Regions from separate parts of the Polycladomyces abyssicola genome, predicted to be linked through region 2. Evidence: riboswitches for the same ligand, from Rfam matches in the RefSeq annotation. Region 2 holds a riboswitch; each other region holds the start of a gene.
What was found. Region 2 has a riboswitch for S-adenosylmethionine ahead of KI215_RS11125 (homocysteine synthase). Riboswitches for the same ligand answer to the same signal wherever they lie in the genome.
Positions count from the first base shown of each region.

Region 1 (7,511 bases), 1.3 Mb from region 2:
GGAGGCTCGGATACAACCGCTGTGGCGTTGGCTGCGGCGTTGTCTGCGGATTATTGCGAGATCAATACAGACGTGACTGGCGTGTTTACGACTGATCCGCGTATTGTCCCGCAAGCGCGGAAATTGGATGAAATCTCGTTCGATGAAATGCTGGAGCTGGCTAATCTGGGAGCGGCAGTTCTCCATCCCCGCTCCGTTGAGTGCGCCATGAAACACAATGTGCCGTTGGTGGTCCGTTCCAGCTTTACCGAGGAACCGGGAACTTGGGTAAAGGAGAGTGTCACAATGGAAGATACGTTGCAAGTGCGCGGCATTGCCTACGATCTCAACGTCGCCCGGATCAAGGTGTTGGGCTTGCCTAACCGGGTGGAGACGCTGTCCCGGTTGTTCGGTCTTTTGGCCGACGCCCACATCAATGTGGACATGATTGTGCAGAGCGAACATGACGCTGAAGTAGTCGATGTGGCTTTCAGTGTGGGCGAAGACGAATGGAAGCAGGCAAGGAACGTGATCGAGCAGAATCGCGAGACACTGGGATACGTCAAATTGATCTCGGAAACGGGATTGGCCAAGGTATCCGCAGTGGGTGCGGGCATGGTCACCAACCCGGGTGTGGCGGCACGGATGTTTACGGCTTTGACGGATGCGGGTATCCGGATCAAAATGGTAAGCACATCCGAAATCAAAATTTCTTGCGCGATTGCGCGGGAACGCGCGAAAGATGCGGTTCGTGCATTGCATACCGCATTTGGTTTGGATGTGAATATACAACAAGAAGTAACGTCTCCTGCGGGTGTGTGATGAAGTTCGGGCGGAGCGATGACTTGCATCCGGCAACAGGTACCGGACGGTGTCCGATATCTGCCGGAAAGGGTAGCCTGTTTCTCACAAGCGACCTTTGAGCTGAAGCGACACGGGATCACCCGAATCTAAAGCGTGTTTGTCAAATGGTGAAAAGGGAGAACCCTTTCCCCAGAAAGTGACTTCACCACGTGGGGAACAAGGTGGGGAAAGGGTTTTCGTAGAGTTACCGCTTTTTGCACTATTGATATACCAGACATGCGGTTAGTCGGATTTCAATCGGAAACATCATGACTTTTTTCTGACATCCCAACGTGAAAAGGGGATCGGAGGTTGGTGTGATCACGGGGCTTTACCCGTAGGTCACTCGACCTATCCGGTTTCTACTTTCGTTGGGATGTATTCATTTGTGAAATAAATTGAAAATTGGGTAGAGATGAAGGATTTTTTCTATTGAGACGGAATATAGTTAAAGGGACAGTATAGGTCATTCGCCCAGGTGCGGACAGGTTGTTCATTGTTTTCTTGTTATCCATCCTAATCGGAACGGGTGATCCGTTCGAGATTGCAAGATTCAAGGGGGTCTGTCTATGAAAAGATGGGTGGCAACAACAACCGCAATCCTCATGGTACTCAGCATGGTGTTGCTGGCTGCTTGCGGTAAGGGCGACAGCAACGCCATGGCGGAAAAACAGGTACTTAACGTAGGTTACATCGTCAGCGAACCACCTGCGCTCGACCCGTTAAAAGCCACGGACGATCAGTCGGGTTTGATTCTTCGTCATATCATGGAAGGGCTGGTTCGTGTCGACAAGAACGGTAAAGTGGAGCCGGGTATGGCCACCAATTGGGATGTCATGGACGGCGGGAAGAAAATCGTCTTTCACCTCCGGGACGCCAAATGGTCCAACGGTGATCCGGTGACCGCCCATGACTTCGAATTTGCTTGGAAGCGCCTGCTCGATCCGAAAAATGCGGCTGAGTACGCCTATCAGCTGTTTTATCTGAAAAACGGGGAAGCGTACAATTCCGGTAAAGCCAAAGCGGAGGATGTGGGCGTCAAGGCACTGGATGACAAAACACTGGAAGTGACTTTGGAAGCGCCGGTACCGTATTTCGTGACGCTTACCTCATTTTATCCGTTTTTTCCGGTGAACAAAAAAGTAGTGGAAAAGGACCCGAATTGGGGAACGAATGCTAAAACCTACGTCAGCAACGGACCGTTCCTGCTCAAAACGTGGGTGCATGATAAAAAAGTGGAGATTGTGAAAAACCCGAATTACTGGAACGCCAAACGCATCAAACTGAGCCAGATCAACTTCCCGTTTGTCGGGGAAGAACAGACCGAGTACCAGATGTATGTCTCCGGATCCCTGGACATCAACCGAAACGTGCCCAACGATTTGGCACCGAAACTGATCAAAGAGAAAAAGGCGAAGGTCAACAAAGATCCATCCATGTATTTTTACGTGTTCAACACCAAGAAAAAACCGTTTGACAACGTGAAAATCCGCAAAGCCTTCTCTTTGGCCATCGACCGGGAAGCGATCGTGAAGGATGTCCTCGGTCAGGGACAAACGCCGGCCACCGGTTGGGTACCGTGGGGCATCCCGGACTTTGCGCAAAACAAGGAGTGGGTCCAAACCCATGACCCGTACATCCAACCCAAAGCCAATCCGGCCGAAGCCAAAAAGCTGCTGCAGGAAGGTATGAAGGAAGCGGGCATCTCGAAACTGCCGGAGATCACCATCTCGTACAACACTAATGATGGGCACAAAAAGATCGCCGAAGCGGTCCAGCAAATGTGGAAGCAAAATCTGGGTGTCAACGTGAAGCTGGCCAACATGGAGTGGAAAGTGTTCCTGGATAACCTGACTCAAGGCAACTTCCAGGTCGCCCGTTACGGTTGGTACCCAGACTACATCGACCCGATGACGTTCATCGATCTGTGGGTGACCGGTGGCGGCAACAATCACGCCAAATACAGCAACCCGCAATATGATGCGTTGATCAAGCAGGCAAAATCGACGGACGATCAGAAAGTGCGGATGGAAGCGATGCACAAGGCGGAAGAGATGCTCGCTCGGGATATTCCGGTTACTCCGATTTACAACTACACGAGAGTCTACCAGATCAAAGATTACGTCAAAGGCTTCTATCAGGAGATGGATGGCCAGTTCAATTTCCTGGATACCTATCTGACCGAAAAATAAACCGGATAGGGACCACAGTCCGGAGGGTCACCTGCAATGGGTGGCCTTCCTATTCTTTTCATTTAGAACGGTAGAGGTGGTGGACGCATGCTTCGCTATCTGGGACAACGCTTTGTGATGATGTTGATTTCCCTGTGGTTGATCGCCACGTTGACATTCATGATGATGCTGGCAGTGCCGGGCGATCCGTTCACCGGTGAGAAAAAATTGCCACCGGAAACCCTGAAAAATCTCAAGGCGGCGTATCATTTGGACAAGTCGTACCCGGAGCAGTATCTCTACTATATGAAAAACCTGGTGATGATGGATCTCGGTCCCTCGATCAAATACACCACCCGCACGGTCAACGAAATTATCAGCGAAGGATTTCCCGCATCCGCCCAGTTGGGGGTGCAAGCGATCATCTTGTCGCTGATCCTTGGTTTGACGTTGGGGGCGATTGCCGCGCTCCGGCAGAATCGCATCCCGGATTATACGGCCACCGTGATCGCTGTATTGGGTGTGTCGATTCCCAGCTTCGTCATGGCACCAATTTTGCAAAAATATCTGGGTCTGGAGTGGGAACTGCTCCCGATCGCAACCTGGGAGGGGTTTGAATACAGCATCATGCCGACGATCGCGTTGGCCGTACTGCCGTTGGCGATGGTCACACGGCTGATGCGTTCCAGCATGCTGGAGGTGTTGAATCAGGATTACATCCGAACAGCCCGCTCCAAAGGATTGTCCCCTAGACGTGTCATTATCCACCATACTTTGCGCAATGCCATCTTGCCGGTTGTGACCATCATGGGGCCGCTGACTGCGGGTATTTTGACCGGCAGTTTCGTCATCGAGAAGATCTTCTCCATCCCCGGCATCGGGAAATACTTTGTCGACAGCGTGACCAACCGTGATTACCCGGTGATCATGGGGATCACGATCTTCTATTCCGCCTTTCTCATCTTAATGAACTTTCTCGTCGACTTGATTTACGGTTGGATTGATCCGCGGATCAAAGTCGGACACAAGGAGGCGAACTGAGATGGCGATTCCGGCACAACGATTCGAACGTGTTCCCAAACGGTCCCAAGAGGCGGAAACGATCAAGCGGCCCAGCATCACCTATACCCAGGACGTCTGGCGGCGGCTGAAACAGAACAAACTGGCGATAGCCGGACTGGTGACGATCATTTTGCTTGCGGTGATGTCGATCATTGGTCCGCATTTATCTTCTTATTCGTACTATGAGCAGGATTTGGACGGAAAAAACATGGCGCCTTCGGGCGAACACTGGTTTGGTACCGATGATCTGGGGAGAGATGTCTTTGTCCGCACCTGGTACGGTGGGCGCATTTCACTGGAGATCGGACTGGCCGCAGCCTTGATCGACTTGTGCATTGGCGTGCTGTACGGTGGCATTGCCGGTTATCGCGGTGGCAAGGTGGACGAAGTGATGATGCGGATCGTGGACATTTTGTGGGGATTGCCGTATCTGCTCACCGTCGTGTTGCTATTGGTCGTGCTGGAGCCGGGTTTGGGCACCATCATCATTGCACTGACTGCGACGGGATGGCTCAATATGGCACGGTTGGTACGGGGTCAAGTGCTGCAGCTGAAACAACAGGAGTTCGTGTTGGCGGCACGTACCCTGGGAGCCGATACCAAGCGCCTCCTGTTCAAACATTTGATTCCCAACGCCATGGGACCCATCATCGTCATGCTGACGTTTACGGTGCCCAATGCCATTTTCGCTGAAGCCTTTCTCAGCTTTCTGGGGTTGGGCGTGCAGGCCCCGCAAGCCAGTTGGGGGACGATGATCAACGATTCGTTGGTCGTCATCTTTTCGGAAGATTGGTGGCGGCTGTTTTTCCCTGCCTTTTTCCTCAGCTTGACGATGTTGGCCTTCAACGTGTTCGGTGACGGTCTGCGTGACGCGCTCGATCCCAAGATGCGGAAATGAGGTGGATCAACGTGGCATTGTTGGAGATTCGCGATTTGCATGTGTCGTTTCACACCTATGCAGGAGAAGTACAAGCGGTCCGGGGTGTCAACCTGACGTTGGAAAAGGGAGAAGCATTGGCCATTGTCGGGGAGTCGGGCAGTGGCAAAAGCGTCACTGCACAGGCGATTATGCGCTTGATTCCTTCTCCGCCCGGCAAAATCAAGAGCGGTGAAATTCTTTTTGACGGGAAAAATCTGTTGAAGTTGACGGAAAAAGAGATGTTCCAGGTACGCGGCTCCGAGATCGGGATGATCTTTCAGGACCCGATGACATCGCTCAACCCGACGATGACAGTGGGTAAGCAGATCATGGAGGGGCTGATTTGGCACCAGCGCATTTCCCCTTCCGAAGCGCGCCAACGCGCAGTGGAAATGTTGCGTTTAGTGGGCATTCCCAGCCCCGAGACACGGATCAACAATTATCCTCACGAATTCAGCGGCGGGATGCGGCAACGAGCCATGATCGCCATCGCATTGGCCTGCAATCCGAAGATTTTGATCGCAGATGAGCCGACCACGGCATTGGACGTGACCATCCAAGCACAGATCATCGAACTGCTGAAGGAACTGCAAAAGAAAACGGACACCGCTGTCATTCTGATCACCCACGATTTGGGTGTGGTGGCGGAAATGGCGCAACGCGTGGCGGTGATGTACGGAGGCAAGGTGGTGGAGACGGGAACGGTGGAAGAGATCTTCTACAGGCCACGTCATCCATACACCTGGGGGTTGTTGGCTTCTATGCCTCGGCTGGATTTGGATCGGAAGCAGGAGTTGAAGCCAATCCCCGGGTCCCCGCCGGATCTGTTCGATCCGCCCAAAGGTTGCCCGTTTGCCGATCGTTGTCCGTACACGATGTATATTTGCAACGACGAGATGCCCGAGGTGAGTGAGGTATCCCAGACGCATCGCGTTAGTTGCTGGCTGGAACACCCAGAAGCACCGTCCGTCTCGCATGAACCGATCGTGCGCATTTCGTCCAAGTAAACATTGACAGAAATTTCGATCCATCGTATCATAAGCTTCAAATACGAATATCAGGAAACACCTTCTTATCCAGAGCGGCGGAGGGACTGGCCCGATGAAGCCCGGCAACCACCCCGTTTACCTGTGTGCACCAAAAACACACATCAAACGGCGGGGAATGGTGCCAATTCCTGCAGAACCGACAGGTTCTGAGAGATGAGAAGGGGGACGGACTGCGATGGCATGGGAGCAGACGACACCCTCTTCTGATCGAAGAGGGTGTTTCCTTTTAAAAAAGGAGAGAAAACGCGTGGTAACCAGCGTCGATACGGTGACAAAGAAAACGGTGGCCGTGGGGCCGGTAGCGTTGGAATGCGGGGAAACACTGCAGGATGTGCACATTGCGGTGGAGACGGTGGGAAAACTGTCGGTGGACCGGGACAACGTGGTATTGGTTTGTCACGCGTTGACAGGAGATGCGCATGCCGTCGGGGATGAACGGGACCCCGGCTGGTGGGACGGGTTGATCGGGCCCGGTCGCTACATCGATACCAACCGCTATTTTGTCGTCACCACCAATGTACTTGGCGGCTGTAATGGAAGTACGGGTCCGTCATCCATCAATCCGGCCACGGGGCGGCCTTATGGTTCGAGTTTTCCCCCGGTCACCATTCGGGATATGGTCCACGTGCAGTATCGTACCCTTCAGAAAATGGGCATCGATCGGGTTCATACCATCGTCGGCGGTTCCATGGGGGGAATGCAGGTACTGGAATGGGGCATCTTATACCCTGAAGCGGTGGAGAATTTGATCCCCATCGCCACCACAGCCGCGTTGTCCCCCATGGCCATCGCCTACAACGATATCGGGCGCCAAGCCATCATGTCCGATCCGGACTGGCAGGGAGGCGATTACTACCCGGGACCGGGGCCGAAAAAAGGTTTGGCTATCGCCAGGATGGTCGGAATGGTTACCTACCGAACGGACACGTTGTTCCATCAGCGGTTCCAACGCCGGCTGCAGACCAATGTACCGGAATGGTCCCGGGACGCGACATTTCAGGTGGAAAGCTATCTGCGTTATCAGGGAGAAAAACTGGTTAACCGGTTTGATGCCAACAGTTATTTGTGTCTGCTCAAAGCGATGGACACGCATGATGTGGGCAGGGGGCGCGGCGGAATGGCGGCCGCGCTGTCGAAGATTCGCTCCCGTGCGTTGATCATCGGCATTGAGGAGGATCGGTTGTTTCAAATTGAGGAGCAACGAACACTGTACCGGGAATTACGGGAGCAGGGAAAAGATGCACAGCTGTGGGAATTACGATCCCCGTACGGACATGATGCATTTTTGATCGAATACGAAAAGATGGGACCGGTAATCCGGGAATTTTTGGAGGGGTAGCATTCCGGGGAGAAGCTACCCCTTTCCTTGACGCTGTCGAACAATTGGGAGTACAATAAGGTTGTTCACAAAGTTGAAACCCCTTTCTATCCACTGGACCGCATTAGATCCAGTCCAAGGCATTTCGCCACACTTGTCGAAACGTTTGG
Region 1 covers NZ_AP024601.1:954,597-962,107, forward strand. The annotation lists gene KI215_RS04835 (aspartate kinase) at 1-801, shown strand, start outside; gene KI215_RS04840 (peptide ABC transporter substrate-binding protein) at 1,392-3,014, shown strand; gene KI215_RS04845 (ABC transporter permease) at 3,102-4,034, shown strand; gene KI215_RS04850 (ABC transporter permease) at 4,036-4,953, shown strand; gene KI215_RS04855 (ABC transporter ATP-binding protein) at 4,965-5,981, shown strand; SAM riboswitch class I at 6,044-6,183, shown strand; gene metX (homoserine O-acetyltransferase MetX) at 6,271-7,362, shown strand.
Region 1: another riboswitch for S-adenosylmethionine. It lies ahead of metX (homoserine O-acetyltransferase MetX); the one in region 2 lies ahead of KI215_RS11125 (homocysteine synthase).

Region 2 (7,511 bases):
CATCAACGTTTCAAACAGCCGGTACGTTCCCCCATACAAATCGAGGGAAACGATCAAGTGATCCCCTCGCTCGAACAATCCCATGACAGTTTGTACGGCAGCCATTCCCGAGCTGCAGGCGAATCCAGCCGTCCCACCCTCCAGGCGGGCGATCGCTTCTTCCAACACCGTCCTTGTCGGGTTGGCGGTCCGGGTGTAATCGTATCCCGTGCTTTGTCCCAATCCCGCATGCCGGTAGGTTGTCGAATAATACACCGGATAACTGATCGCCCCGGTCTTGGTCTCTTTGTTTGAACCCAATTGGGCCAGTTGTGTCTCAATCCGCATGCCATTGTTCCCCCTATTCCAAAAACCGTACGGAAAGTCTTTTTTGGTCATTTCGGTTACACAGATGGAGACGTGCTTTCCCGATTGTCCCAGCCGGAAAACACGTCCCCTGAATCATTCCGTCATCAGAGCTTCGACCGAATCTCCGTCTCCCGTCTCTCTTATCCAGTGGCGACATCGGATGAGCCGGCTCTCGGTTACCAGGCCAATCCTCCCCCAGAATCGATCAATAACGGGATTCACTTGGGAGAGACAGGCTTTTTCAGCCTCGATCACCATTTGTTTCGAATGGTCCCGGTGTATCAAGCCGTGACGACGTTTTGACTTTTCTTCAATGCCTGATCCAGATCGGCGATCAAGTCATCCACCGACTCAATTCCTACGGACAAGCGGACCAGTTCCGGTGTTACGCCTGCGGCCAATTGTTCTTCTTCAGTCAATTGTTGATGCGTGGTGCTGGCCGGATGGATTACGAGGGATTTGGAATCACCCACGTTGGCCAGGTGAGAAAAGAGGCGTAAGTTTTCGATGAGTTTTTTGCCCGCTTCCAAACCACCTTTGATTCCAAACGTGAAAATGGCGCCTTGCCCTTTGGGCAGGTATTTTTTTGCTTTTTCGTATGACGGATGATCTTCCAATCCCGGATGGCTTACCCACTCCACCAGTTCGTGTTCCTGAAGGAACCTGGCGACCCGAAGCGCGTTTTCGCTGTGCCGTTCCATACGCAGATGCAACGTTTCCAACCCTTGCAAGAACAAAAACGCATTGAATGGAGAAATGGACGCTCCGATGTCCCGCAACAGTTGAACCCGGGCCTTGATGATGTAGGCCAGCGGCCCGACCGCCTCGGTGTAGGAAACCCCGTGATAACTCGGGTCCGGTTCGGTCAATTCCGGGAACTTGCCGTTGGTCCAGTCGAATTTGCCTGAATCCACAATCACCCCACCAATGCTGGTACCATGACCACCGATAAATTTGGTGGCCGAGTGCACGACGATGTCCGCCCCGAACTCAATCGGCCGGCACAAGTACGGCGTGGCAAACGTGTTGTCCACAATCAGCGGCACTCCGGCATCATGGGCCACTTTGGACACGGCTTCCACATCCAGCACGTCCATTTTGGGATTGCCGATGATCTCCCCAAATACAGCCCGTGTCTTTTCATTGATTGCCTTTTTGAAATTTTCCGGATCGGAAGGATCGACGAACCGCACAGTGATTCCCAGTTTGGGCAAGGTGTGTTGGAACAGGTTGTATGTGCCGCCGTACAAACTGCTGGATGAGACAATTTCATCCCCGGCTTTGGCGATGTTCAGGATGGAGTAGGTGATTGCCGCCTGACCGGAACTCGTCGCCAGCGCACCGACGCCACCTTCCAGCGCAGCCACCCGCTTTTCAAACACATCTTGAGTCGGGTTCATGATGCGGGTGTAGATATTGCCGAATTCTTTCAACGCAAACAAATTGGCTGCATGCTCCGTATCGTTGAACACATAGGAAGTGGTCTGGTAAATCGGTACCGCTCGCGCATTCGTCGTCGGGTCCGGTTCTTGGCCACCGTGGACCGCCAACGTTTCCAGTCCGTATTGTTGCGTTTCGCTCATCACCATCATCCTTTCGCAGAGATTGAATGCTTTGAGATTTCCCTGAGAAATCACCTGTTGTTCGTGTGAACGTCCCTCTCGCTATTGCAACACACAATCTCAAAGAGCACTCGCCGACTAAAGCCGCCTTTCCGCTTGTGACATCAGCCTAAAACAGTGGAATAAAAAAGCCCCTTCTCCGATAAGAGAAGAGGCTTTGGTTACGCCAGCTCTCCTCTCTTATCTCTCGGAAACCGTTGGCGTCGGTTTCCGCAGGAATTGGCACCTTCCGGTTCGTACAGACCGGGGTTGCCGGGTTTCATCGGGCCAGTCCCTCCACCACTCTCGATAAGAGATTCCAAATCCGATTCAATTGTGTCGACTATCAGAAAACTTGTTTTTCATTATACCGGTCTCTCATACCGCCGTCAACCGTTTTTTTAGAAAAAGTTCCGTCATTGATTCCATTCCAAATTCCATCTACAATGGTGATAGATTGCTTATTTTCGGGTCAGGGCGTGTGTATATGCGCCCATACATCAAATTTATTCATCATCAAGGAGGCTATCATGTCACGGAACCAAACGTTGATCGAATTGACGGAAAAATACGGCGCGAGGAACTATCACCCCCTGCCGATCGTGATTTCCAAGGCGGAGGGTGTTTGGGTGGAGGATGCTGACGGCAACAAGTACATGGACATGCTGAGTGCCTACTCGGCATTGAACCATGGACACCGCCATCCCCGTCTGATCGCGGCGCTGAAAGAACAAGCGGATAAAGTCACCTTGACCTCCCGTGCGTTCCACAACGATCAGCTGGGACTTTTTTACAAAAAAGTGGCTCAGTTAACGGGCAAAGAGATGATTCTGCCGATGAATACCGGAGCCGAAGCGGTGGAAACCGCCCTCAAAGCGGCCCGGCGCTGGGCATATGATGTGAAGAAAGTGCCGGAAAACCAAGCGGAAATCATCGTCTGTGAAAACAATTTCCACGGCCGGACCATCACTGCAGTCTCTCTCTCGTCCAGTGAGGAGTACCAACGCGGATTCGGCCCGTTGACCCCTGGCTTCAAAATCATACCGTACGGTGATGTCGAAGCGCTGAAAGCAGCCATTACGCCCAACACAGCCGCCTTCCTGGTGGAGCCGATCCAAGGGGAAGCAGGCGTTATCGTGCCGCCGGAAGGATATCTGCGTGAAGCCTACCGAGTATGTAAAGAACACAACGTCCTGTTCATCGCCGACGAGATCCAAACCGGGTTCGGTCGAACCGGTCAACTGTTCGCCTGCGACTGGGAAGACGTCCGGCCTGACCTGTATGTGATGGGGAAAGCGTTGGGCGGCGGTGTGATGCCGATCTCCGCCGTGGCCGGGGATAAAGAAGTGATGGGGGTATTCGAACCGGGCTCCCACGGTTCCACCTTTGGCGGCAACCCGTTGGCCTGCGCCGTCTCTGTGGCTGCACTGGATGTGCTGGTGGAAGAAAACTTGCCTCAGCGCTCTCGTGAATTGGGCGAATATTTCATGGCTGAACTGAAACAAATCCAAAATCCGATCATCAAGGAAATCCGCGGTAAAGGCCTCTTCATCGGAATGGAATTGTATGAACCGGCTCGTCCGCATTGCGAACGTCTGGCTGAAGAAGGTTTGCTGTGCAAAGAGACGCACGAAAACACCATCCGTTTCGCCCCGCCGCTCACGATTACCCAAGAAGAGCTGGATTGGGCACTGGCCAAAATCCGGAAAGTGTTGTCTGCTTGATGTACGATATAAGAACCCCCTCGATCCACGAGGGGGTTAAAATTTGGCTCGATTCACGGCACAGTCAAACGGTCGCGAAACTTTTCCAGTGTTTTCTCCCCGATCCCCGGAACGTTGGCCAGCTCGTCCACCGAGCGAAAAGGACCATGTTCCTCACGATAACGTATTATAGCCGCTGCTTTGGACGGTCCAATCCCATCCAGCTGATCTAGCTGTTCCGCCGTGGCAGAGTTGAGCGAAATTTTGCCACCGTTAGCCGTCGTGCCCGACTGAGTCCCGCCATCTGGAACCGAACCGGTTGCACCGGCCACGGGAGGAGGCACCTGTTCCCCTTTTCGCGGGATATAGACCACCATCCCGTCAGCCAACGGCTGAGCCAGGTTGACCCGATTCACATCCGCTGACGGTGCCGCACCTCCTGCCTGTTGCATCGCGTCCTGCACACGTGAACCGCCTGACAACTTGTACACACCCGGATGGTTGACCGCCCCCTTAACGTCGACGACAATCTTGGCGGCTTTTTCCCTATTTCCGCTCGACGGTGTCGCCGGCAGAGCTGGTTTGTAGGCGGGCAGGGTTGGAACCGGTGCAGTCTCTTCCCGACGGTTGATCAACAACACGATGAGTCCAATCACCACCAGCGCCAGCACCCCTGTCGCCAGCGCCCACTTATTGACCCGGTGATACCACTTTTCCTCCCACACCCTTACTCCCCCTTTCCTCATATTCCTCCCCGCTCCTGCATAGAGTTAAAGGAGAAATGTCAGCGTCATGCGGATGGGGAGGGTATTGTGATGAAATTCGGCTTCATCGGGACGGGAAGCATGGGAAGCAATCTGGTACTCGCGTTTGTCCATTCCTACGCCATGCAACCCGATCGTATCATCGTTTCCAACCGTACCCGCGACAAAGCGGAACGGCTGGCTCTGGATTGCCCTGGCATTCATGTGTCCGATCACAATCGGGATACGGCCAAAAAGGCGGATTGCATCTTTCTCTGCGTCAAACCGGGAGATTTTCGACAGGTGTTGGATGAGATACAGGATGTTGTCCGGCCGAACCAATACGTCATCTCCATCACCAGTCCGGTGATGATCCGCGACTTGGAAGAGCATCTGGACGCGAAGATCGCCAAAGTGATCCCTAGTATTTGTCATGCGGCATTGTCGGGTAACGCTCTGTTGATACCCGGAACCCGTTTCTCGGATGAAGACACCCAGTGGTTATACCAGCTGTTCTCCTGCATCAGCAAACCGCTGTACGTCGACGAAGCCCATACGCGTGCCGCTTCCGATTTAGCCAGCTGTGGTCCTGCGTTTCTTGCCAACATTTTGGAGCAATGGATTCAAGCCGCCGTCAAAGAGACCGGACTGCCTGTAGAGACCGCCACCTCCCTGGTGGAACAGATGATCGTCGGCACAGGAAAACTGCTGACAGAAAACGGGTTCACGCTGCAATCCCTCCAGGATCGGGTGGCCGTTCCCGGCGGGATCACGCGCGAGGGACTCCATCTGTTGGATGAGGCCTTCATCCCCTGCTTCACCCGCCTTTTCCAAATGACACACATGAAATTTTCTGAAGACCTCCGCAACGTGCAGCAATCGTTCCAACGCGCTGAGAAAAATCTTTGAGAGTCTCCATGCTTGTAAGAACGGGATTTCTGAAGCGCCAGACGTCCGGTCCGATTCTTTTAAGGACTTACTGTCTCATCAACACTTCAAATGATGCCCCCACATGTCATGCCCCGACTGAGCCGTTTTCATTTTACCATGTATTTATTGGAATACCTGCATGATTTTCTCATGAAAAAACCCGGTTCGCGGCTGCATTTGCAGCTGAACCGGGTTTGAAACTATTCGGCATCTCAAGTGGATGGTCGATTGGGACCTTTTACTTTTTTTTCTTTGTTCTCATCCACGGCACTGCCCAAGGTTGTTCCTTCCTGCGCCAACTTGGCATCACGAGCTTCGTCCGCTCCGATCGGCGGTAATTTCGAATCGGGTTCCACGCGCATGTACCAGACATCCTTTCCCTCGGATTGCCGATCTTTGGATCTGATCGGCGGTTATCCTTTAGGATGTGGAAGGTGTCGCTTTCTCATGCAAAAAGAAAAAGCCCGCCACATAGCGAGCTGCAACTGCTGACTGAGTGGTTGGTTCAAGCGAGTCCGAATTTCCTGTCGAGCGCCTTTAGCCATTGCCATGGAGCGCCATAGAGCGAACGAAAAAAAACAAGCCCGCTTCGGACCGGAAGCACAGGGCTCCAGGCAACGCGCCTCGCAATGGAATCCCTGCGCGTTCCGGTCCTTCATGTCGGGCTCGATCAAGTGGGTCAATTGACCACAATGTTGACCAATTTTCGCGGTACGACGATTACTTTGCGGACCGTTTTCCCTTCCAACAACGTTTGAATGCGGTCCAGCTTCATAACCAGTGCTTCCACTTCGCTCTTGTCCGCCTCGGCCGGTACAACCACTTTATCTCGCACCTTGCCATTGATCTGCACCGCAATTTCCACTTCGTTCTGCACCAAAGCCGCCGGATCGAAGGTCGGCCACGACTGGGCATGCACGCTGTCTTGATGGCCCATCCGCTGCCACAGTTCTTCGGTGATATGAGGCGCAAACGGCGCCAACAACAGCACGACCGTCTCAATCGCATCGGCCAGCGTCCCACGGTCGGCATCCTCCGGATAGGCATAGATGCCATTGACCAGTTCCATAATGGCACTGATGGCGGTGTTAAAGTGATAACGGTCATTCACGTCCTCCGTCACTTTTTTGACGGTCCGGTGCCGCAACCGGTTCAGCTCCTGGGCTTCCTTGCTTGTCGTATCGGGAGCGGGGCGTTGTTCGAACAGGGAGGCGTGCTGCTCCACCATCCGCCAAACGCGGTTCAAGAAACGGTAGCTTCCTTCCACCCCGGCATCCGACCATTCCAAGTCACGATCCGGCGGTGCGGCAAACAGGATAAACATCCTGGCAGTGTCCGCCCCGTATTTTTCGACGATGTCCATCGGGCTGACCACATTGCCTTTGGATTTGGACATTTTCGCTCCGTCTTTGAGCACCATTCCCTGGGTCAGCAGGCTGGTGAACGGTTCATCCACCGGCACCAAACCGGCATCGTACAGGACCTTGGTAAAGAATCGAGAGTACAGCAAATGCAACACGGCGTGCTCAATCCCGCCGATATACTCGTCGACTGGCAGCCATTCCTTCACTTTGTCCGGATCGAACGGCATATCTTCGTTGTGCGCATCCGTATACCGGAAGAAATACCAAGACGAATCGATAAATGTATCCATCGTATCCGTCTCCCGGCGCGCCGACTTGCCGCAGCGGGGGCATTCGGTGTTCACGAACGATTCCGACGTGGTGAGCGGATTGCGTTTGCCGTCAAATACGACGTCTTCGGGCAGAAGGACCGGCAAATGTTCTTTCGGTACCGGAACAATGCCGCAATCGTCGCAGTAGATGATCGGAATCGGGCATCCCCAATACCGTTGCCGTGAAATCAACCAGTCGCGCAGTCGATAATTGACCGTCGGTCCACCCAGCCCTTTTTCCTCCAGATGACGGGCGATGGCCTTGATCGCTTCCCGGTTGTTCAATCCACTGAAATCACCCGAGTTGACCAGTTTCCCTTCGCCGGTATACGCTTCGGTCAACTCGTCGGTGTCGCCCTCCTCCGGACGAATGACGACTCGAATCGGCAAATCGTATTTCCGGGCAAACAGGAAGTCCCGCTCATCGTGGGCCGGTACTCCCATCACCGCGCCGGTGCCGTAATCCATCAACACATAGTTGGCCACCCAGATCGGCACATTTTCGCCGGTT
Region 2 covers NZ_AP024601.1:2,204,637-2,212,147, forward strand. The annotation lists gene KI215_RS11115 (aminotransferase class I/II-fold pyridoxal phosphate-dependent enzyme) at 1-327, opposite strand, end outside; gene KI215_RS11120 (hypothetical protein) at 400-651, shown strand; gene KI215_RS11125 (homocysteine synthase) at 630-1,931, opposite strand; SAM riboswitch class I at 2,148-2,265, opposite strand; gene KI215_RS11130 (ornithine--oxo-acid transaminase) at 2,480-3,673, shown strand; gene KI215_RS11135 (helix-hairpin-helix domain-containing protein) at 3,727-4,377, opposite strand; gene comER (late competence protein ComER) at 4,468-5,304, shown strand; gene KI215_RS11145 (hypothetical protein) at 5,538-5,687, opposite strand; gene leuS (leucine--tRNA ligase) at 6,005-7,511, opposite strand, start outside.

Region 3 (7,511 bases), 630 kb from region 2:
GGGTGCCTACATCAGCGTGGAATCAAACCCTTGGATTTCAGAAAGTCCCGTGCTGCCTCCTGTGGCGTTTTCCGTTTGCTGTTCACTTCGTCGTTCATTTTCATCATGTCGGGAATGGTGATTTTGCCGGCCAACCCGTTCAATGTTTTTTCCAGTCCCGGATTGGCGCGCAACACTGCTTGTCGCACCACCGGCACCGCGTCGTAAGGCGGGAAATATTTCATATCATCCTCGAGCGTCGCCAAGTGCAACTGCTTGATCCGCGGATCGGTGGTGAAGGCGGTAATCACGTCGACATCCCCGTTATCAACGGCTTTGTACATCAGATCCTCATCCAGCGTCACCTTTTTGCCGAAGGACAGGCCGTACATTTTCGTCATTCCGTCATACCCGTCTTTCCGCTCAAAGAAAGTGGCCGGGGCACCGAAGGATAGTCGGGGAGCCAACCGTTTCAGGTCGCTTACCTTGGTGACATGGAGCTGTTTCGCTTTGTCCGCCCGCATCGCCAGGGCATACGTGTTGTAAAAGCCCAACGGTTTCAGCCAGGTGCTGCCGAATTGGGTTTCGTATCCTTTTTTGGTTTGCTGGTAAATATACTGAGGAGTCATTCCCGGCTTGTAAGGTTTTTTGAGAATCGCCTGGTAACCTGTTCCAGAATACTCTACAATAGCGTCGATTTCCCCTTGCTTAAGGGCTTGGACCAGGATCGCTTCCGTGCCCAACCCTTCGCGCACTTGTACGTCCATATCCGTGTGGGCCTTCAAATATTCGCCCAAAATGTGGGCCAAGATCCACTGCTCGGTCCAGTCCTTGCCCGAGATAACGATTTTTCCGGGCTCGGCGGTCTTCCCGTCTTTGCATGCGGTGAGACTGACCAACAAAATGAGACAAATGGATAACAGCCAACTTCTTTTTAGCATCCAATCCCCTCCATACATGCTAACCTTTAAACACGTACCCTTTATTCGCCCGGAATAAACGGCTTTTTTTCCACAGAGATTGTAAATTTTTTCAGTCAAGCTAAATGATGCATTTCTGAAGTCCCCATTTTCCTTGTTTTATGCGATAATAGAAAGCAAATCCGATAGTGGAACGGATCAGATGGGAAGGAGAACTTTATGGGGAAAAAGAACCGACAAAAGAAGAAGCAATCCGTGTCGTACCAGGCAAAAAGGAAGAAAAAGGACATGAGAATGTTGACGATGATCACGGTGGGGTTGGTAGTGCTCATCGTGGGCATCTTCGGAATCGCGCATATGGCTGCTGACGGTCAACAGGAGAAAATCAACCGGTTGGCGCAGGGTCAACCCGTCCTGGGCGATCCGAATGCACCAGTCACTTTGATCGAATTCGGAGATTTCAAGTGTCCGGTGTGCAAACGGTTCGAGGAAACCGTCTTTCCTTTGTTGAAAAAGGAATATATCGACACCGGCAAGGTCAAGATGGCATTTCTCAACATGCAGTTCATCGGGCCGGATTCGGTGACGGCCGGCATCGCGGGGGAGTCGATCTACCGTCAAAATCCGCAGGCATTCTGGCAGTTTTATGACGCGGTCTACCGGAATCAGCAGGACGAGTACACCATCTGGGCCACGCCGGAGTTTCTGGTGCAATTGGCCAAGCAACACGTTTCCGGCATCGATGTGAAACGTCTGGAACAAGACATCCGCACCCGGAAATACGAGGCGGATGTACAGCGGGATATGGCCAACGGAAAGAAACTGGGCATCAATTCGGTTCCGACGATCTACGTCAACGGAAAAGAAGTGGAAAATCCGCTGGACTACAACCAATTGAAACAAGCGTTGGATGAAGCGCTTCAAGAATCGGGCAAGAAAGGATAATCCGGAATGATGGCGTGGATTCGGCAATACGGATTGTATTTCGCATGGGTGGTGTCATTGGTTGCGACGGGAGGCAGTTTGTATTTCAGCGAGATCGCGTTGTTTGAACCATGCAAGTTGTGCTGGTTTCAGCGGATTTTCATGTATCCGTTGACGGTGCTGCTGGGAATTGCCAGCTATCGGGATGACCGGAGGATTATCCCCTACACGCTGCCGCTCAGTGTGATTGGTGGTTCGATCTCGCTTTATCATTATTTGCTGCAAAAGGTACCGGCGATGAAGTCGTTCACTCCCTGCACGCAGGGAGTGCCGTGTACGGGTGACTATATCAACTGGTTCGGAATTGTCACCATTCCCTTTTTGGCATTGACGGCGTTTGTATTGATCACTTGGTTTCTAATGGCAGCTCGGACGGCGGAATCGGACGAAAATGAAACAGCTACGGAACAGGAAGCATAAACGGTATCGGATTCGGTTGTCCGTTACTCCGGCAGTGCATGACCTGAAACGGGAGCGAGGAGCGTACAAAAAAACGCACGTGAGGTGTAAAACGGGCGGTCCGGTCGGTCAAACACGGAGAAATGTTTTCACGCAAAAGCATATACTATGTTTGAAGAGAACCAGGAACCAGGACGAGGGTGTGTCTGGAGTCATTTCGTGAGGGGAAAGACCTGAAATCATTGACAGGTGCCCCGTTCTTTTTGTATATTTATCTCCAAATCCTTCGTTTGTCAGTTCGGAAAAAATCACATAATCCGATTAGCGGAACTCTTATCCAGAGCGGCGGAGGGACTGGCCCGATGAAGCCCGGCAACCTATTTGAAAGGGATAGCCTTTCAAATGTGGTGCCAATTCCTGCAGAGGGTATCTCTGGGAGATGAGAGTTTGCGCGTTTACGACGCCAACCTTTCATCCGATCAGAGATGAAAGGTTTTTTATTTGATGGAAGGAAAGAGGATGATGGACATGGGTATTCAACCGTTGTCGGAACGGATGAAAGAAAAAATTCTGATTCTGGACGGCGCGATGGGAACGATGCTGCAAAATGCCTGTTTGACGGCGGAGGATTTTGGTGGCGAAGCGTATGAGGGATGTAACGAAATGCTCAACCTGACGCGCCCCGATCTGATCCAATCCATTCATGAAGTCTATCTGGAAGCAGGAGCGGACATCGTGGAGACCAACACGTTCGGTGCCACGTCGGTGGTATTGGCCGAGTACGGACTGGAGAGCCGTGTGGAAGAGATCAACCGCGCAGCGGTGGCTTGCGCCCGCAAAGCTGTGGACAAATGGACGCGGGACGGTTCTCCCCGGTATGTGGCCGGGGCGATGGGACCGACAACCAAGACGCTCTCGGTGACGGGCGGTATCACGTTCGACCAGTTGGTGGACGCGTATTACGAACAGGCACGTGCGCTGTTGTTGGGTGGCGTGGATGCGTTGCTGTTGGAGACCTCCCAGGACACGCTGAATGTGAAAGCGGGCGGAATCGGGATCCGGCGGGCATTTGCCGAGTTGGGAACCGAAGTTCCGATCCTGATTTCCGGCACGATCGAACCGATGGGCACCATGTTGGCCGGGCAAAATGTGGAGGCTTTCTACGTGTCTATCTCCCATCTCCGTCCCTTGTGTGTAGGGTTGAACTGTGCGACCGGCCCGGAATTTATGCGTGACCACTTGCGAACGCTGGCTTCTATGGCCGATTGTGGGGTGAGCTGTTATCCCAACGCCGGTTTGCCCGACGAGGAGGGAAGGTATCACGAGACGCCGCAGGGACTGGCTGCCAAACTGGCTGCCTTTGCCGATGCCGGCTGGCTCAACATGGCGGGAGGATGTTGCGGTACGACACCGGATCATATCCGTGCGCTGGCGGAGGCATTGAGGGACAAACGCCCCCGCCCCGTACCGGAACGGCATATTCCGGCGGTATCCGGTATCGAACCCGTTTATGTAGAGGCGGACAATCGACCGATTCTCGTCGGTGAGCGGACGAACGTGATCGGATCGCGCAAATTTCGTACCTTGATCCAGGAGGGGGAGTATGAAGCCGCCGCGGAAATTGCCCGCAAACAGGTGAAAAACGGTGCCCAGGTGATCGACGTGTGTCTGGCTGATCCTGATCGGGACGAACTGGAGGATATGCGGCGGTTTTTGACCTACGCTGTCAAGGTGATCAAAGCACCGCTGATGATCGACTCCACATCGCCCGAGGTAATGGAGGAGGCGTTGAAGTTTTCGCAGGGCAAAGCCATTCTCAACTCGATCAACCTGGAAGACGGGGAAGAGCGGTTTGAAAAGGTGGTGCCCCTGATTCACCGCTACGGTGCGGCGGTTGTGGTGGGCACAATCGACGAACGTGGCATGGCCGTCGACCGCGAGCGGAAATGGGAGGTGGCCGAACGCTCCTACCGCTTGTTGACGGAAAAGTACTGCATTCCGGAAGAAGATATCATTTTCGACCCGCTGGTTTTCCCCGTCGGGACGGGCGATGAAGCGTATATCGGATCGGCCAAGGAAACTGTGGAGGGCATTCGTCTGATCAAGGAACGTTTGCCGCGTTGCCAGACGATTTTGGGTATCTCCAACGTGTCGTTCGGCTTGCCGCCGGCGGGACGGGAAGTGTTGAACGCCGTCTTTTTGTATCACTGTACCAAGGCGGGATTGGACTACGCCATCGTCAATACCGAAAAACTGGAGCGCTATGCGTCCATCCCGCAGGAAGAAGTCCGTTTGGCGGAACGTTTGCTGTTTGAGACCAACCATGAGAACTACGAAGCAGTGTTGGCCGAGTTTGTGCAGTTTTACCGCGCCAAGAAAACGGAGACGAAGTCATCGGGAGAAACGTTGCCGTTGGAAGAGCGACTGGGGCAATATATCGTGGAGGGAACCAAGGACGGATTGATCGATGATCTCAAGCTGGCGTTGGAGAAGTACAGTCCGCTGGAGATCATCAACGGTCCGCTGATGGCGGGAATGGACGAAGTGGGACGGTTGTTCAACGACAACCAACTGATCGTGGCCGAAGTGCTGCAAAGTGCCGAAGTGATGAAGGCGGCTGTCGCGTTTCTGGAGCCGTACATGGAGAAAACGGAGTCGAACATCAAAGGCAAGATTCTGTTGGCCACGGTCAAGGGGGATGTGCATGACATCGGGAAAAACCTGGTGGAGATCATCCTGTCCAACAACGGATTTGAAGTGGTCAACCTCGGGATCAAGGTGCCACCGGAACAACTGATTGCCGCCTGTCGAGAGGAACAGCCGGACGCCATCGGTCTGTCCGGGCTGTTGGTCAAATCGGCACAACAGATGGTCGTCACCGCACAGGATTTGAAAGCGGCGGGAATCAATGTCCCTTTGTTGGTGGGCGGGGCTGCTTTGACCCGAAAATTCACGGAAACCCGTATCCGCCCCGAATACAATGGGCTGGTCCTGTACGCCAAAGATGCGATGGACGGATTGGAATTGGCCAACCGGCTGACCGACCCTGACAAACGGAAACAGTTGGAGCGTCAGTGGCAGGAGCAATTGACAGCGGCGACCACGGTCACGGTTCGACCAAGTGAAGAAAAGGTGCCGACGGCACCGCGTCGATCCGATGTTTCCCGCGAAGCGCCGGTATTTACCCCGCCTGATTTCGACCGGCACATTTTGCGGAACTATCCGCTGTCCCATCTGCGGCCGTACATCAACGAACAGATGCTTTTGGGCAAACACCTGGGGCTCAAAGGCAACGTGGAGCAGCTGTTGGCAAACGGCGACGAAAAAGCGTTGCGGTTGAGGGAAGAGGTGGACCGCCTGCTGGGAGAGGCGCGGGAAAACGGGATTTTGCAGGCGCACGGGATGTATCGGTTCTTCCCTGCACAGGCGGATGGAGATGCAGTGCTCGTGTATGATCCGAATGACACGAACCGTGTGTTGCAACGGTTTGATTTTCCCCGCCAGAAGAAGCCGCCCTACCTGTGTTTGGCTGATTTCCTGCGGCCGAAAGAGTCCGGCGTGATGGATGTGGTCGGGTTTTTGGTCGTGACGGCGGGCGCGGGTGTCCGGGAACTGGCCGAGGAGTGGAAGCAACGGGGCGATTATTTCCGTTCGCATCTCCTGCAGGCGACAGCTTTGGAGTTGGCGGAGGCGTTCGCAGAGCGGCTGCATCAGGTGATGCGCGACGTGTGGGGATTTCCTGATCCGCCGGAAATGACGATGAAGGAACGCTTCGGCGCTCGTTATCAAGGAATTCGCGTCTCGTTCGGCTATCCCGCATGTCCCCGTCTGGAGGATCAGGAAAAGTTGTTTGCTTTGATGGAACCGGAGGCCATCGGTGTTCACCTGACGGACGGGTGGATGATGGAACCGGAGGCATCGGTGTCCGCGATGGTGTTCGCGCATCCGGAAGCACGATATTTCAATGCGGAATAAGGGGGGAGAAAGGTGTCCGGACGAGATTTGCGCCAGTGTTTGCAAAACGGTTTGCTCGTCGGAGACGGGGCGATGGCCACGTACCTGTACCAACAGGGCATCCCGGTGGGAATTTGTTACGAAGAGCTGTCATTGACGCAGCCGGATGTGATCCGTTCGGTCCATCGAGCCTATTATGAGGCGGGTGCGCGACTGATCGAAACCAATACGTACGGTGCCAACCGGGAGCGATTGGAGCGCTACGGACTGGCGGGGAAAGTAACGCGGATCAACCGTGAGGCGGTGGCGGTGGCCCGTTCCGCTGTGGATGACGATGCGTTTGTCGTCGGGTCGATCGGATCGATTTTGGCCGGGAGAGTGCCGCATTACGACACTGAGGCGTACCGCGACATGTATGAGGAACAGGCCACAGCGCTGTTACACGCCGGGGTGGACGGGATCGTGCTGGAGACGTTTCTCGATTTGGAAGAACTTCTCTTGGCCGTGGAAGTGATCCGTCCGCTGACAGACCGGCCGATCATCGCCCAGTTGGCTTTGATGGAAGTGGCACGGACACGGGATGCCTATACGTTGGATGGGGCGTTTGCCCATTTGGCCAAAAGCGGGGTGGACGGAGTCGGATTCAACTGCCGATTGGGTCCGACTGAATTGTTGCGTGCCTTGGAACAGACGGTGATGCCTACTGACTTGTGGATTTCTGTTTTCCCCAACGCGGGACGGTTGGGATTGGTTGACGGAAATTACGAATACCAGACATCGCCCGCCTATTTCGGTGAATCCGCATTGCGGTTGCGTGAACAGGGGGTGCGCATCATCGGCGGTTGTTGCGGTACCACGCCGGCGCACATTCGGGCAATGGCCGAATCGCTCCGGGATTTGCCCCCTCTGCCGCGGGTGAACCCGAAAAACAAGACCGAATCATCTGCCCGCCGCGTGCCGATCCATTTGCGCCAACGCAACAAGCCGACGATCGTCGAGCGGGTGCAGCGGGAATACACCGTCATCGTGGAGCTGGACCCACCAAAAGATCTGGAAACTTCCTCGTTCCTGGAAGGAGCTGCACGCCTGCATGCGGCGGGAGCGGCGGCGATCACCATGGCGGACAATTCGTTGGCCACCACGCGGATGAGCAACATGGCGCTGGGCGCGATCGTCAAATCGCAATTGGGGATTGATCCGTTGGTTCACATCACTTGCCGGGACCGCAACCTGATTGGGCAACAATCCCACGTGATGGGGCTGCATGCGCTGGGC
Region 3 covers NZ_AP024601.1:2,831,124-2,838,634, reverse strand. The annotation lists gene KI215_RS14120 (ABC transporter substrate-binding protein) at 12-920, opposite strand; gene KI215_RS14115 (DsbA family protein) at 1,188-1,844, shown strand; gene KI215_RS14110 (disulfide oxidoreductase) at 1,854-2,303, shown strand; SAM riboswitch class I at 2,613-2,728, shown strand; gene metH (methionine synthase) at 2,811-6,257, shown strand; gene KI215_RS14100 (bifunctional homocysteine S-methyltransferase/methylenetetrahydrofolate reductase) at 6,270-7,511, shown strand, end outside.
Region 3: another riboswitch for S-adenosylmethionine. It lies ahead of metH (methionine synthase); the one in region 2 lies ahead of KI215_RS11125 (homocysteine synthase).